4 regions of the Bifidobacterium fermentum genome follow, and region 3 is predicted to be linked to each of the others. Evidence: riboswitches for the same ligand, from Rfam matches in the RefSeq annotation. Region 3 holds a riboswitch; each other region holds the start of a gene.
What was found. Region 3 has a riboswitch for thiamine pyrophosphate ahead of QN062_RS01925 (ECF transporter S component). Riboswitches for the same ligand answer to the same signal wherever they lie in the genome.

Region 1 (3,123 bases), 340 kb from region 3:
CTGACTGATATCCGTCGACGATCTGTTCGAGGTACGAGGCGCCGAAAAGATGCAGCATCGCGAGGTCCTCTTCGCGATGACCTCCGTGAGCCGCAGGATCGATCAGAACCGCTTGCGTTTCTCCGCCATCTGCCGTCCACATCAGATTCCCACTCCATAGGTCACCGTGCACGCGGGATGGACCGTCATCCTTGGCCGCTCCCAGAAGATCGGGAAGAGCCTCGACGATCTCTTCGGTCAGGCGCAGGTCGCTCTCGTTGAGAGCCCTGCGGTCGATGCCCATGCGAACCATCGGGAGCAGACGGCCTTCGGCATAGTACTCTGCAGGAGTGTCCCAGGAGCCAGTGTCCATCGGAACCGGATCCTGCAATGGTCCGAAGTAGCAGGTTCCTGAGTAGTCGCGGGGAGCCGAGCCGAAATGGTCGGCACCTGCGTCGTGCATGTGTGCCAGCGCAGCGCCAAAGTCGTACGCGGCCTTGGGAGTCGGCGAGGTTGAGTCGACACGCTCGATGTCGAGATAGTCCCTGCCCCAGTCATACACGTCGACCACACGGGGCCCGCCTTGGGATTGTGCCTCTCCCAGCCATTTCAGGCCCTTTCCCTCGCATTCAAAGAAGCCGGCCGGAGCATGCGCGCGGCTTTTGCGATATGTCGCCATATTGGAACCTCCTTGGTAGTATTCTTACGTTCATTGTGGGCATTCTGCGCGACAATGAGCCCATGAGGACGCATTGCCTGCGGTATATGTATCCTTTTGATTTGGAATGTCCATATTCGTCAATCAGCAATACGAGGCTTTATGAATTTCTTCGAAGCGATTTTTTTCGGCATCATTCAGGGATTGACTGAATTCCTGCCTGTTTCTTCAAGTGCGCACATCCGCATCATTGGAGCTCTTCTCGGAGACGATCCAGGAGCCGCCTTCACCGCAATCATTCAGATAGGCACGGAATCCGCGGTTCTGCTGTATTTCCGTCATGACATTGCAAGGATTCTCTCCCATTGGTACCGCTGCCTTATCGGCACCAATGGCAAGGACATGCACAGCCGTCTTGGGTCTGGCGACAAGGATGCCTCCATGGGCTGGTACATCATCGTGGGCACCCTGCCGATAGTGATCGCAGGGGTGCTGTTCCAAAAGCGCATCGAGACGAGTCTTCGCAATCTGTGGATCACGGTTTCCGTGCTCATCATATTCGGCCTGCTGCTGTGGTACTTCGATGCGAAAAGCAGGCAGATCAAGACTCTTGATGACATGAACATGAAGGAAGCCGCGATCTTCGGACTTGGACAGATGCTTGCCCTTATCCCAGGCGTTTCGCGGTCAGGCGGTACGATCACCTTCGGCCGCGCCATGGGGTATACGCGCGAGGCGGCTGCCAGAGTCAGCTTCCTCATGGCTATTCCTGCCGTGTTCGGCGCCGCGGTCCTGGAAACCGTCAAGGCCTTGGGCGACGCATCCTCCGAACCTGGATTCCCTGGCTGGGGTGCCACGATTTGCGCGACTCTCGTGAGTTTCATCGTCGGGTACATGGTCATCATCGCATTCCTCAAGATCATTTCGACATTCTCGTACAAGGGCTTCGCCATCTATCGAATCGTCGTCGCCGTACTGGTTGCGATCCTGATGGTTTCCGGCGTGATTCTTCCCATGGCAGGGCCGCAGAGCTGACCAGCGGAAGGCTTGATTCCACCTTGCGTCGGTGAAGCGACGATTCCTAGGCCTCGCAGTCTTGTCTGTGTCGCGGGTTAGCTTCGAAGCGTCGCAAGTTGCAGGGGAACTCATTTCGAGTTGAGATAGGCATGTGCCTGACCCTTAGAACCTGTTGGTTAATACCAGCGTAGGGAGGAACGATGGTGGAGAACGCCACGGAACGAATCAATAATCCAGAGGCAGCCGGGCAAGGCCCGGTGATGGCCTCGTATGAGGGAACGCATTTGGTTCCCGTGCTGACGATCGCAGGATCTGACTGCTCTGGCGGTGCCGGAGTGCAGGCAGATGTGAAGGCCATGAGTGCCAATGGCGTCTATGCGGAATCCGTAATCACATCGGTCGTCGCGGAGAATACGGCGAGGGTCATCAGCGTCCAGAACATCGATGTGAAGATCATCAGGGATCAGATCGATGCCGTGTTCGAGGACATCGTGCCAAGGGCCGTCAAGATCGGCATGCTCGACAGCCCGCAAATCATGCATGCGGTCGCTGACAAGCTCGACCAATACAGGCCGGAGCATGTGGTGATCGATCCGGTCATGTATGCCAAGAACGGCGCCGCCCTCATGGATCCGGACTGCATCGATACGCTGATCGATACGGTCATTCCCCATGCCGATGTGCTGACGCCCAACATACCTGAGGCCGAAAGAATCTGCGGCATCGGCATCGATGACCTGGATTCCCAGCGAGAGGCCGCTCGGCTCATACAGAAGATGGGGTGCAGAAGCGTGCTGGTCAAGGGCGGCCACGCCCAAGGCGACGCCAAGGACATTCTGTTCGACGGCGAAGGATTCCACGAATTCACGACTGCGCGCATACCCACCAAGAACACCCATGGGACCGGATGCACCTATTCCTCGGCGATCGCTGCGCAACTCGCGCTCGGATATGGGCGGAACCAGGCGATTGCCCGGGCGAAGCGCTATGTGACCGTAGCGATAGAGCACGCGCTCATGCTGGGCAGGGGAAACGGGCCCACCAACCATTTCTGGGATGTATACGAGCATGGTCTTAAGGATTCCGTGGTCGGCGGCAGTCCCAGCCGGGACGTGGACGGCGAGTAGACGAACCAGTCATCAGTGAGCGCCTCGTCCAATTTCAATCACTTCTCAATTACTGCCCGCGAAGATGGCAGTAATGCAGCAGGCTATGTCAAGGAGAGACCATGCAGGGCAGATCCAGAATGACCGAGGAGACATCCTCGAGCATCGCAGCGAGTTCTTTCACGGCCGATTCCACCCCGGAGCGGTCAGACGCGTCGAAGTCCGTTTCTGGACCGACCTTGCCCAACGAGGGGAAGGCGGCGATCTTCGACCTTGACGGCACCTTGCTCGATTCCATGGGAGTGTGGGATGCCATGGACGCGCGGTTCTTCAGGGAGCGTGGCATTCGGTGCCCCGACGACT
Region 2 (3,123 bases), 300 kb from region 3:
CATACTCCTCGACCTTGTCAAGCGCGACGCGTTCCTGCTTCATCGTGTCACGATCACGGATTGTCACGGCTTGGTCATTAGGCGTATCGAAGTCGACGGTGATGCACAGCGGCGTGCCGATTTCGTCTTCGCGACGGTAACGACGGCCGATTGCACCCGACTCGTCATAGTCGATCATCCATTCGTTCTGCCGCAGGTCACCTGCGAGATTATGTGCGATGGACTGCAGCTCGGGCTTCTTGGAAAGGGGCAGGACGGCGGCCTTCACAGGAGCGAGTCGTGGATCGAGACGCAACACCGTACGACGGTCGACTCCTCCCTTGGTGTTCGGAGCCTCGTCGACATCATATGCATCCACCAGGAATGCCATCAGGGATCGAGTCAGACCAGCGGCCGGCTCGATGACGAACGGCGTGTATTTCTGTCCCGATGCCTGATCGAAGTAGCTCAGATCCTCACCCGAATGCTTTGCATGGGCACCAAGATCGAAATCGGTTCGATTGGCAACGCCCTCGAGCTCACCCCACTGCGAGCCTTGGAATCCAAAGCGGTATTCGATGTCGACGGTTCGCTTCGCATAATGCGCGAGCTTCTCCTTCGGATGTTCGTAGTGACGCAGGTTCTCTGCCTTGACACCCAGATCGGTATACCAGCGCGTGCGGGTATCAATCCAGTATTGATGCCAGTCCTCGTCTGTTCCCGGCTGAACGAAGAACTCCATTTCCATCTGTTCGAATTCACGGGTCCTGAATATGAAGTTGCCCGGGGTGATCTCGTTACGGAAGCTCTTGCCCATGTTGGCGATTCCGAATGGGGGCTTTGAGCGCGAGGAACCCATCACATTCTTGAAATCGACGAAAATGCCCTGCGCCGTCTCCGGTCGCAGATAATGAAGGCTGCTGTCATCCTGAACCGGTCCGAGGTGGGTCTGCAGCATCATGTTGAAGTCGCGAGGCTCCGTCCAGTTTCCCTTGGTTCCGCAGTCGGGGCACGGAATGTCCTTCAATCCGTCCTTCGGCTCATGACCGTGCTTCTCGAAGTATGCCTCCTCCAAGGTATCGGCGCGATGACGCTTGTGGCAAGACAAGCACTCGATCAGGGGATCATTGAATACCGAGACATGACCTGAGGCAACCCATACTTCGGTGGGAAGAATGATCGAGGTATCGACGCCGACCACATCGCCGCGGGTGATGACCATGGAACGCCACCATTCGCGCTTGATGTTGTCCTTGAGCGCAACCCCGAGCGGCCCGTAATCCCATGCGGAACGCGTACCGCCATAGATTTCCCCAGCCGGAAACACAAAGCCACGACGCTTCGCCAAAGACACCACTGCATCAAGTCTGGATTCTGACACGGAACACCTCTTGTTGGATTTCACCGGGATTTGAACGAGTTCAAGATTATAGCCACCGCATGACACACCCATCGCATGTCACATGCGGAATCGTGAGGCCTGTCGCCCGTGATTCGGGGGGAATTGCGTGAAGGGCCGTACGTGACGGACAGCACGAACCTTCATCCTTGACCTGGATGCGGGCTGCGCGGCAACGGGAGCCACATGTCTGCGTTGTCATTTATCGTGAAAAAGTCGTGCAGGGGAACTCGCAGCGAGTTGAGAAGGTACAAACCTGACCCTTGGAACCTGTTGGTTAAGACCATCGTAGGGAGGCATGCAATGACCGAATCATTGCCAATCACATCATCCAAAGCAGCATCGCCCTCTTCGGGGCGTCAGGCGTTCCGACCCATGTCACCGGACAGTCCAATCCGCGAGAGGATCAGAGAGGCCTGCGCGATGGTTCGGCAGAAGACTCCTCTGGCCCAGTCCTTCACGAACTTCGTGACGATGAACCTCGTCGCCAACGCGCAGCTTGCAGCAGGTGGCAGTGCGGCGATGAGCTTCCTTCCGGACGACATAGTCGATATCGATGACATATCAGGCGCGAGCTACATCAATGTAGGAACGCTGCTTCCCTCGTATAGGGAGACACTTGAAAAGATCGCACAGGTCTTCTTCGAAAGGCAGTCCCTGTGGGTCCTCGACCCTGTCGCCGCAGGGCTTGGAGCCACGAGAACGGCGATCCTCAGGTCATTTGCGAACTATCCGCCGACGATAGTGCGCGCAAACGCCTCTGAGACAATCGCGCTCTGTGGCATATGGGGCATCAGCCTGGGCCCTGACTCACATGGCGGGATGAATCGTCCAGCCGGTGTCGAGACGGTCGATGACGTCGACAGCGCAATGCCCTATGCAATCGAGCTCGCACGCTATCTGCGCGCCCACAACTCGACGCACACGGCTGCCGTCGCCGTGTCAGGAGAGTGCGATCTGATCACTGACGGGGAACGGAGCTTCAGACTTCCCGGCGGCGATGCGATGATGACGAAGATCACCGGTGCCGGCTGCTCCCTGGGAGGCGTCACCGCAAGCTACCTTGCGGTTTCCGATCCTCTTATCGCAGCGACTGCGGCCTCGCTGCACTATAATCGCGCTTCCGAAAAGGCAGGCGCCGTCGCGAAGGGACCGGGCAGCTTCCAAGCGGAATTCCTGGATGCATTGTGGCAGACCCAGCCGGACGAAATCTGTGCCAGTGACATCATCGAGTCGCGCTGAATCGTGCGTCGATGCTGGGAGTACGCGATTGCTTGACATTGAGCGTCAAATCGAGATATGAACCCAGATCGCACATGACAGCCCGAAATATGCATTCAATACGCATTCAAGAAGATCAGGAGGTAGCAAATGGAAGGTGCAGAGGAATCTGAGCATTTCCAATCATTGCGTGACTCACTCGACATCTCGGCTTATCTGGTGATAGGACCCGAGAACACCAAGGGCCGAGATGTCGCTGCAATCGTAGGGGACGCTCTGTTGGGAGGCATCACGTGCGTGCAGCTGAGGGCAAAGCATTCCGACGCGTCACAGATAGTCGCTCTTGCCCGTCAGATCGCGGATGTCATCAGCCGTGCAGGAAAAAGCGACAGCGTCGCCTTTGTCATTGACGACCGCGTCGATGTCGTCTGGCAATGCCGTTGCATGGGAATCAAGGTCGATGGCGTCCATGTCGGGCAGACCGACATGGACGTACGCTATTGCAGAAGACTGCTGGGACCGAA
Region 3 (3,123 bases):
GGCAATCCTATGCATGAAGCACGGCAAGAATGTCCTTGTCGAAAAGTCCTTCACCGCGAACCGCGAGCAGGCCGACGCGGCTCTTGGAGTTTCGGAATCCACAGGCATGCTCTGCACCGAGGCGATATGGACACGATACATGCCTTCGCGCACCATCATCGATGATCTGCTGCTATCCAACGCCATCGGTGACGTGACGGCCGTGACGGCCAATCTGGGCTACCCGTTGACCGGAGTGAAGCGATTGGTGGATCCGGATCTGGCTGGCGGAGCATTGCTTGACGTCGGCATCTACCCACTGAACTTCATCGACATGGTCCTGGGACCGCAGCAGATTTCGTCGCTTGAGAGCAGCGCCTCGTTCTTCGAGACCGGAGTCGATGCGCAGAGCTCGACGACGCTGCATTATGCGAACGGACACATGGGAGTCGCAAGCTGCTCGATGCTTGGCATGAGCGATGCACAGGGCATCATATGGGGCAGCAAGGGATACATGATATGCAGCAACATCAATGACATCGATGGCATTGACATCTATGAGGATGGGCATCGTCATGTACGGCATATCGATATGCCGCGCCAGCTTACCGGCTATGAGTATGAAGTCGCATCGGCTGCGAATGCGATTCTCGACGGAGAGAGCCAGTGCCCTGAAATGACGCATGAGGATACATTGCGCATGGTTTCGTTGGAAGACAGCATCAGGGACATCTGGGGAATGACATACCCATTCGAGGAGTGACGCCTTCCCTTTCCATCCAAGATGCTGTCCGGTGAGTGTCGAGCTTCCTGACGCTCACCTGGTCTCTGAGTCGAATATCATGCGTCCTGAGGCGAAATGCGACAGCGCCCCCGTCTTCGCTATCGCCAGGAAGAGATACCACATCAGGATGCCGGAAATGATGGCTCCCGAGATGCAGTTGGACATGACATTGGTGATCACATAGCCGCCTGTCGGATGTAGGCCTGACTGCAGGACGAACAAGGAATACAACGACCCGCCCAGACCCGTCACCAGACCGCACAATGCCGTCGACCACGCATTCCATATGCGATAGAGCAGGATTGCAAAGACAAGCTCACTGAAGATCCCCTGAACGAGTCCGGCGACAAGCGAGCCTGAGAATCCCCATTGGTTGCCGAATGCGAGTTCAAGCAACCCGCCGATCGTCTCTGCATAGATGGCGGCGCCCGGCTTGCGAACGATGAGCATGGCAAGCGGGCCGGCAATATACCAGAATCCGCTTATTATTCCCGAAAATCCAGGAATCAGACCCTCAAGGAAGGCGGCTGGCGCGGTTACCACCAGGTCGAACATCCAGAAGACGAGACCTGATGCGACGGCAATGACCGATGCGACGGTGATGTCGATGGGACGCCATCGGGTATGCAGGATGCGCCTGGCATTTCCATGCCGATTCAGGTCTGGTGTCACGGACGCTCGTGGAACAGCCGCGTCTTCGACCGATGTCACGGTCGAGATGGAACTGTCGGTTTTCTGTTGCGTTGATGCAGACATGCACTCCTCCGATAATCTCGTCCGAACGGGCATGGTTCCTTGCGAAGCGCAGCGGGTTCAGACATAGGTATCACGAGAAGGATTACCAAGATAGGAATTGACTTCGTTCGACGGTATTAGCCGCTTCACGTTCAACGGTCGGAGACTATGTCTCCCTCTCAGCTTTCCAGCTCCCGTGTCTTGCAGCAATCACGATAGGTTCCGGTCTGGACCAGTGGGATCGTCGCCGTGCAGAATCTCACGGATGCGCTTGAGTCTTGGCCCGATCTCATGTTCGTAGCCACGATCGTTGGGATGATAGTATTCACGGCCTTCGAGCTCCTTGGGCATATATTCCTGCGCCGCGACCGCGCCAGGAGCATCGTGGGCATATTGGTAGCCCTTATGGTTGCCCCATGCCTTCATCAACTTTGTCGGAGCGTTTCGCAGGTGCAGCGGCACCTCGCCAATGCGGCCTGCATCCACATCTGCAAGTGCGTCATCCATGGCCTTGTAGCTTGCGTTTGACTTTGGTGCCGTCGCAACCGCCACCACAGCCTCGGCGAGAATGATGCGGGCCTCTGGCATGCCAATCATCGCGACCGCCTGAGCCGCGGCAACGGTTGTCTGCAGAATCTGCGGAGCTGCCATGCCGACTTCCTCCGCCGAGGCAATCATGATGCGTCTTGCGATGAAGCGCGGGTCCTCCCCTGCTCGAATCATTCTCGCAAGATAGTGCAGCGCGGCGTCGACGTCCGAACCGCGCATCGACTTGATGAACGCGCTGATGACATCATAGTGGTCATCGCCCTGCCTGTCATAGCGGACGGTCGCCACGTCCATGACGGACGAGACGACATCAGGCTTGATGATCGGCTTTCTGGAACCCTTCTTGCGCTTCCTGTCGCCTGTCAGCGCACCCGCCGCAGCTTCCAGAATCGTAAGGGCCTTGCGCGCGTCCCCTCCTGACAGCCGCACTATCTGATCTACCGATTCCTCCTCGATCCTGACCTGGTCGTTCAGTCCCCGACTGTCTTTCACAGCCCTATGGACCAGGGATGAGAGATCCTCATCGTCCAAGGCATCGAGCTTGACGACGACCGAACGTGACAGCAGCGGCGAGATGACGGAGAAACTGGGATTCTCCGTGGTTGCGGCGATGAAGGTGACATCCCGGTTTTCGACGCTGGGCAGCAATGCGTCCTGCTGGGATTTGGAGAAACGATGCACCTCGTCGATGAAGAGGACCGTTTCCCTCCCCTCGGTGACCAGTCGCTCACGCGCCCGCGCAAGCACCTCGCGCACGTCCTTCACTCCCGAGGTGACCGCGGAGAGCTCTTCGAATTCACGTTCGGACTGATGGGCGACGATGTAGGCAAGCGTCGTCTTCCCAACCCCTGGAGGACCGAACAATATTACCGAGCTGGGCGAAGTCACCGAGCCCTGCGACGCTGGCATTGCCAGACGCTGCAATGGTGAACCGGCCTTCAGTGCCGCGGATTGGCCAAGCACCTCGGTCAGTGAGGTCGGTCTCATTCTCACGGCAAGTGGGCGGGTCATCGCATCATCGGGAATGTCGGCGGCGCTGAACAGATCTTGACTCATGCCACCCACTCTAATCCGTG
Region 4 (3,123 bases), 210 kb from region 3:
AGTGCGATCGACATCGAACCGTATCACGATGGCTACGATGACAGCGTCCTGCGATGGGACTACGCCATGACCGGCAGCGTGCAGGCGTTCACCGCGCCCGTCGACGGCGTCTACCAACTCGAAGCATGGGGAGCGAAGGGATATTCCAGCGGAGCAAGAATTTCCGTCGGTGCCTACACGGTTGGGAACGTGTTCCTTCGCAAGGGCATGGAAGTTTTCGTATACGTCGGCGGCCCTGCTAATGGGTTCAATGGAGGCAACAGTGGTGGTGGCGGTGCCACGGATTTCAGAATGCTAGGAGGCAACTGGGACGATGCTTTGGGATTGAATTCGAGAATCATGGTTGCTGGGAGTGGCGGTGGCATTTCGACATACGGGAGTTCTCACATCAATGCTGGCGATGGCGGTGGACTCACTGGCTTGATGGGATCGACGACCACCAACATACCGAGCCAGCAGAACATCTCTGCTGCGAATCGAAGCCAGGGTGGAAGCCAGACATCGGGCGGGGTGGGATCAAATGCCACAGTCGCATGGACTGGGGGTTTTGGTGTCGGCGGGACGGGCGGATATTATGGTGGCGGTGCAGGATGGTACGGAGGTGGCTGCGGTGGACAGGTAGGTGATTCACGTCTTGTGGGGGGTGCCGGTGGTTCCTCGTTCATCTCGGGCTATCCGGGTGCGGTCGCGCTGTCGGACACTTCGGCCGCGAACGCCGGCAATCCCAGGACGCACCGCCCTGCGACCGACTCTCCCGCCGACCGTGCCACGCAGGTCATCGATGGACGGGAATACCGGTTCACCAGCTATGCGATGAAGGCCGGAAACGAGTCCATGCCCGACTGGAGCAAGAGCGACGGCTCCCAGATGACCGGCAACGCGGGCGACGGCCACGCCCGAATCACCCTGCTCTAGACCGTTCCAGACCGCTCTAAACCGTTTCAAGTCTGCTCCAGACCGCTCTGGACGAGTTCTCACGCGGCGCTTGCAAGTTTTTGGCACTTGCCAAAGTACAAACCCCGATTTTCGGCCTGATCCGGTCGCAGGTATGCGGCTTCTGGGGCTTTGATACTTCGGCAAGTGCCAAAAACTCGCAAACCCGACTGCGAAGGGACGGCATGTGCCCACAACTGGTCATGTGCTGAGAAATGATGAGATGGTAATCGGTCATTGAGATGATAATGGGTTATGCATCCATGCAGCCGCACTGCCGCGCTACCGTCCAGACATGCGCTCATGCATTCATGAGTTCATGTGGCCTTTCGGCCGTTCAGCCTTGCGGCCATGAAGGGATACGAGCTTGGTCAGGGGATAGGTTATTATCGTTTTCAGACACGGGGGCTGTCCAGAACAGTGGATGGCTGAGATGAGGCGAAGCCTCGACCGAACGAACGTATACCGGGTAATGCCGGCGCACGGAAGTCCATCTTTCCCGTGCCTTTCGGGATATGCACATCAGAGATGCATACGAGAGAGATTAAGGCACATATCATGACATCGGCAATACAGAAGACCTCACACCCATCCCTGCGCTGGCGCGTGGTTGACATAGCGGTCGCATCCGTCATCGGCGTGGTCAGTTCACTGATTTTCTGGGCTGCTGCACTGCTGTGGAACGTCATTGGCACACCAATGGAGAGCGTCATCCCAGGGCTTTCAGGTCTTCTGAATGGTCTGTGGCTCTTTGCAGGTCCTTTGGCCGCAATCATCGTTCGCAAGCCTGGCGCCGCGGTCTATGCCGAAGTGGTCGCCGCCGTCCTCGAGGCGATCCTCGGCAACGCTTGGGGCATATCGACCCTCTACATCGGTCTGGTGCAGGGTGCCATGGCTGAAATCGCATTCCTCATCTTCATGTATCGCAGTTGGAACCTCGCAGTGAGCGCACTGTCTGGGCTTCTTGCAGGCATCGGATGCTGGGGATACACCTTCTTCACGAATCTCCAGGCCATCGACTGGGGTGGATCCTACGGCTTCATCAACCTGCTCACCACCATCATCTCAGGGGTCGTCGTAGCAGGAGTTCTGATGTGGAATCTCTACATCGCCATCGCACGGACCGGTGCGCTGGACCGCTTTGCATCGGGCCGTGACGTTCGTGGCATGACTGCCTGAACGGCTGCACCGACACATTCCATAACATTCACGACGAGAGAAGCAGTGGCGATTCACATGCAAGCAAGGTCTCATCAAACGGACGGCGGCACTGACCGGAATCAGACGGCAGACCGCGCCGCTTCACCGCGTTCCGACGCGGGACAGCCAGCCAGCGGGCACTCGTATGCCGCGGCAGGCGATGTCCGGGCAGGAGTCGCAGCCCCTCTGAGCTTTCGCAACTGGGGATATCGTCATGCCTCGCGCAGGAACTTTTCCGTGCGCAACTTGAACCTTGAGATTCACGCAGGGGAACGTGTGCTGCTGCTGGGTGCTTCTGGAATTGGTAAGTCAACGATTCTCGAAGGCGCTGCGGGACTCCTCGGGGTCGATGCCGTCGAGACCTCTCCGGTGAAGCCCATGAATTCGGATGTCGATTCGAATTCGGAAGGGGATGCCGTTCGTGACTCTGCGGCACCCATGTCTGAGTCAGGCGATCGTGCGACAGAGCTGCGCCAAGGCAGCAGCAGGCTCAAGGGGCAGGCCGGGCACCGGCAGGCCGGACAGGACGCGACTCAGCTCGTCGACAGTGACGGGGGCACGACCGAAGGGGCGATCCTTGTCGGAGGTCAGCCAGTCTCGGATGCACTGGGCCGGGTGGGGCTTGTGCTGCAGGACCCTGATGCTCAGGCGATATTCCAGAGACTCGGTGACAATGTTGCGTTCGGTCCAGAGAACATGAACGTTCCCAGGGCGCAGATATGGCAGCGCGTCAGGCAGTGCCTCCATGAAGTCGGCCTCGATGACGTGCAGCTGCACCGCTCGACGATGCATCTGAGCGGCGGGCAGATGCAGCGACTTGCCTTGGCCGGTGCGATCGCGATGCGGCCGGAGGTTCTGCTGCTCGACGAGCCGACTGCGAATCTCGACCCTGACGGGGTCGAGCAGATAGTCGCCGCGGTTCGCAAGGTCGTCCATGCGCAGCATTCGACGATGGTGCTTGTCGAGCATCGTGCCGAACCTTGGATAGAC

Region 1: another riboswitch for thiamine pyrophosphate. It lies ahead of thiD (bifunctional hydroxymethylpyrimidine kinase/phosphomethylpyrimidine kinase); the one in region 3 lies ahead of QN062_RS01925 (ECF transporter S component).
Region 2: another riboswitch for thiamine pyrophosphate. It lies ahead of QN062_RS03135 (hydroxyethylthiazole kinase); the one in region 3 lies ahead of QN062_RS01925 (ECF transporter S component).
Region 4: another riboswitch for thiamine pyrophosphate. It lies ahead of QN062_RS02780 (ECF transporter S component); the one in region 3 lies ahead of QN062_RS01925 (ECF transporter S component).

The regions. Positions count from the first base shown of each region.
Region 1 covers NZ_CP129683.1:141,624-144,746, forward strand. The annotation lists gene QN062_RS00535 (fructosamine kinase family protein) at 1-658, opposite strand, end outside; gene uppP (undecaprenyl-diphosphatase UppP) at 800-1,672, shown strand; TPP riboswitch at 1,765-1,865, shown strand; gene thiD (bifunctional hydroxymethylpyrimidine kinase/phosphomethylpyrimidine kinase) at 1,855-2,781, shown strand; gene QN062_RS00550 (HAD family hydrolase) at 3,057-3,123, shown strand, end outside.
Region 2 covers NZ_CP129683.1:783,260-786,382, forward strand. The annotation lists gene QN062_RS03130 (glycine--tRNA ligase) at 1-1,360, opposite strand, end outside; TPP riboswitch at 1,591-1,691, shown strand; gene QN062_RS03135 (hydroxyethylthiazole kinase) at 1,682-2,620, shown strand; gene QN062_RS03140 (thiamine phosphate synthase) at 2,750-3,123, shown strand, end outside.
Region 3 covers NZ_CP129683.1:481,789-484,911, forward strand. The annotation lists gene QN062_RS01920 (Gfo/Idh/MocA family protein) at 1-742, shown strand, start outside; gene QN062_RS01925 (ECF transporter S component) at 797-1,519, opposite strand; TPP riboswitch at 1,605-1,706, opposite strand; gene QN062_RS01930 (replication-associated recombination protein A) at 1,709-3,103, opposite strand.
Region 4 covers NZ_CP129683.1:687,690-690,812, reverse strand. The annotation lists gene QN062_RS02785 (glycine rich domain-containing protein) at 1-915, shown strand, start outside; TPP riboswitch at 1,325-1,438, shown strand; gene QN062_RS02780 (ECF transporter S component) at 1,492-2,112, shown strand; gene QN062_RS02775 (ATP-binding cassette domain-containing protein) at 2,170-3,123, shown strand, end outside.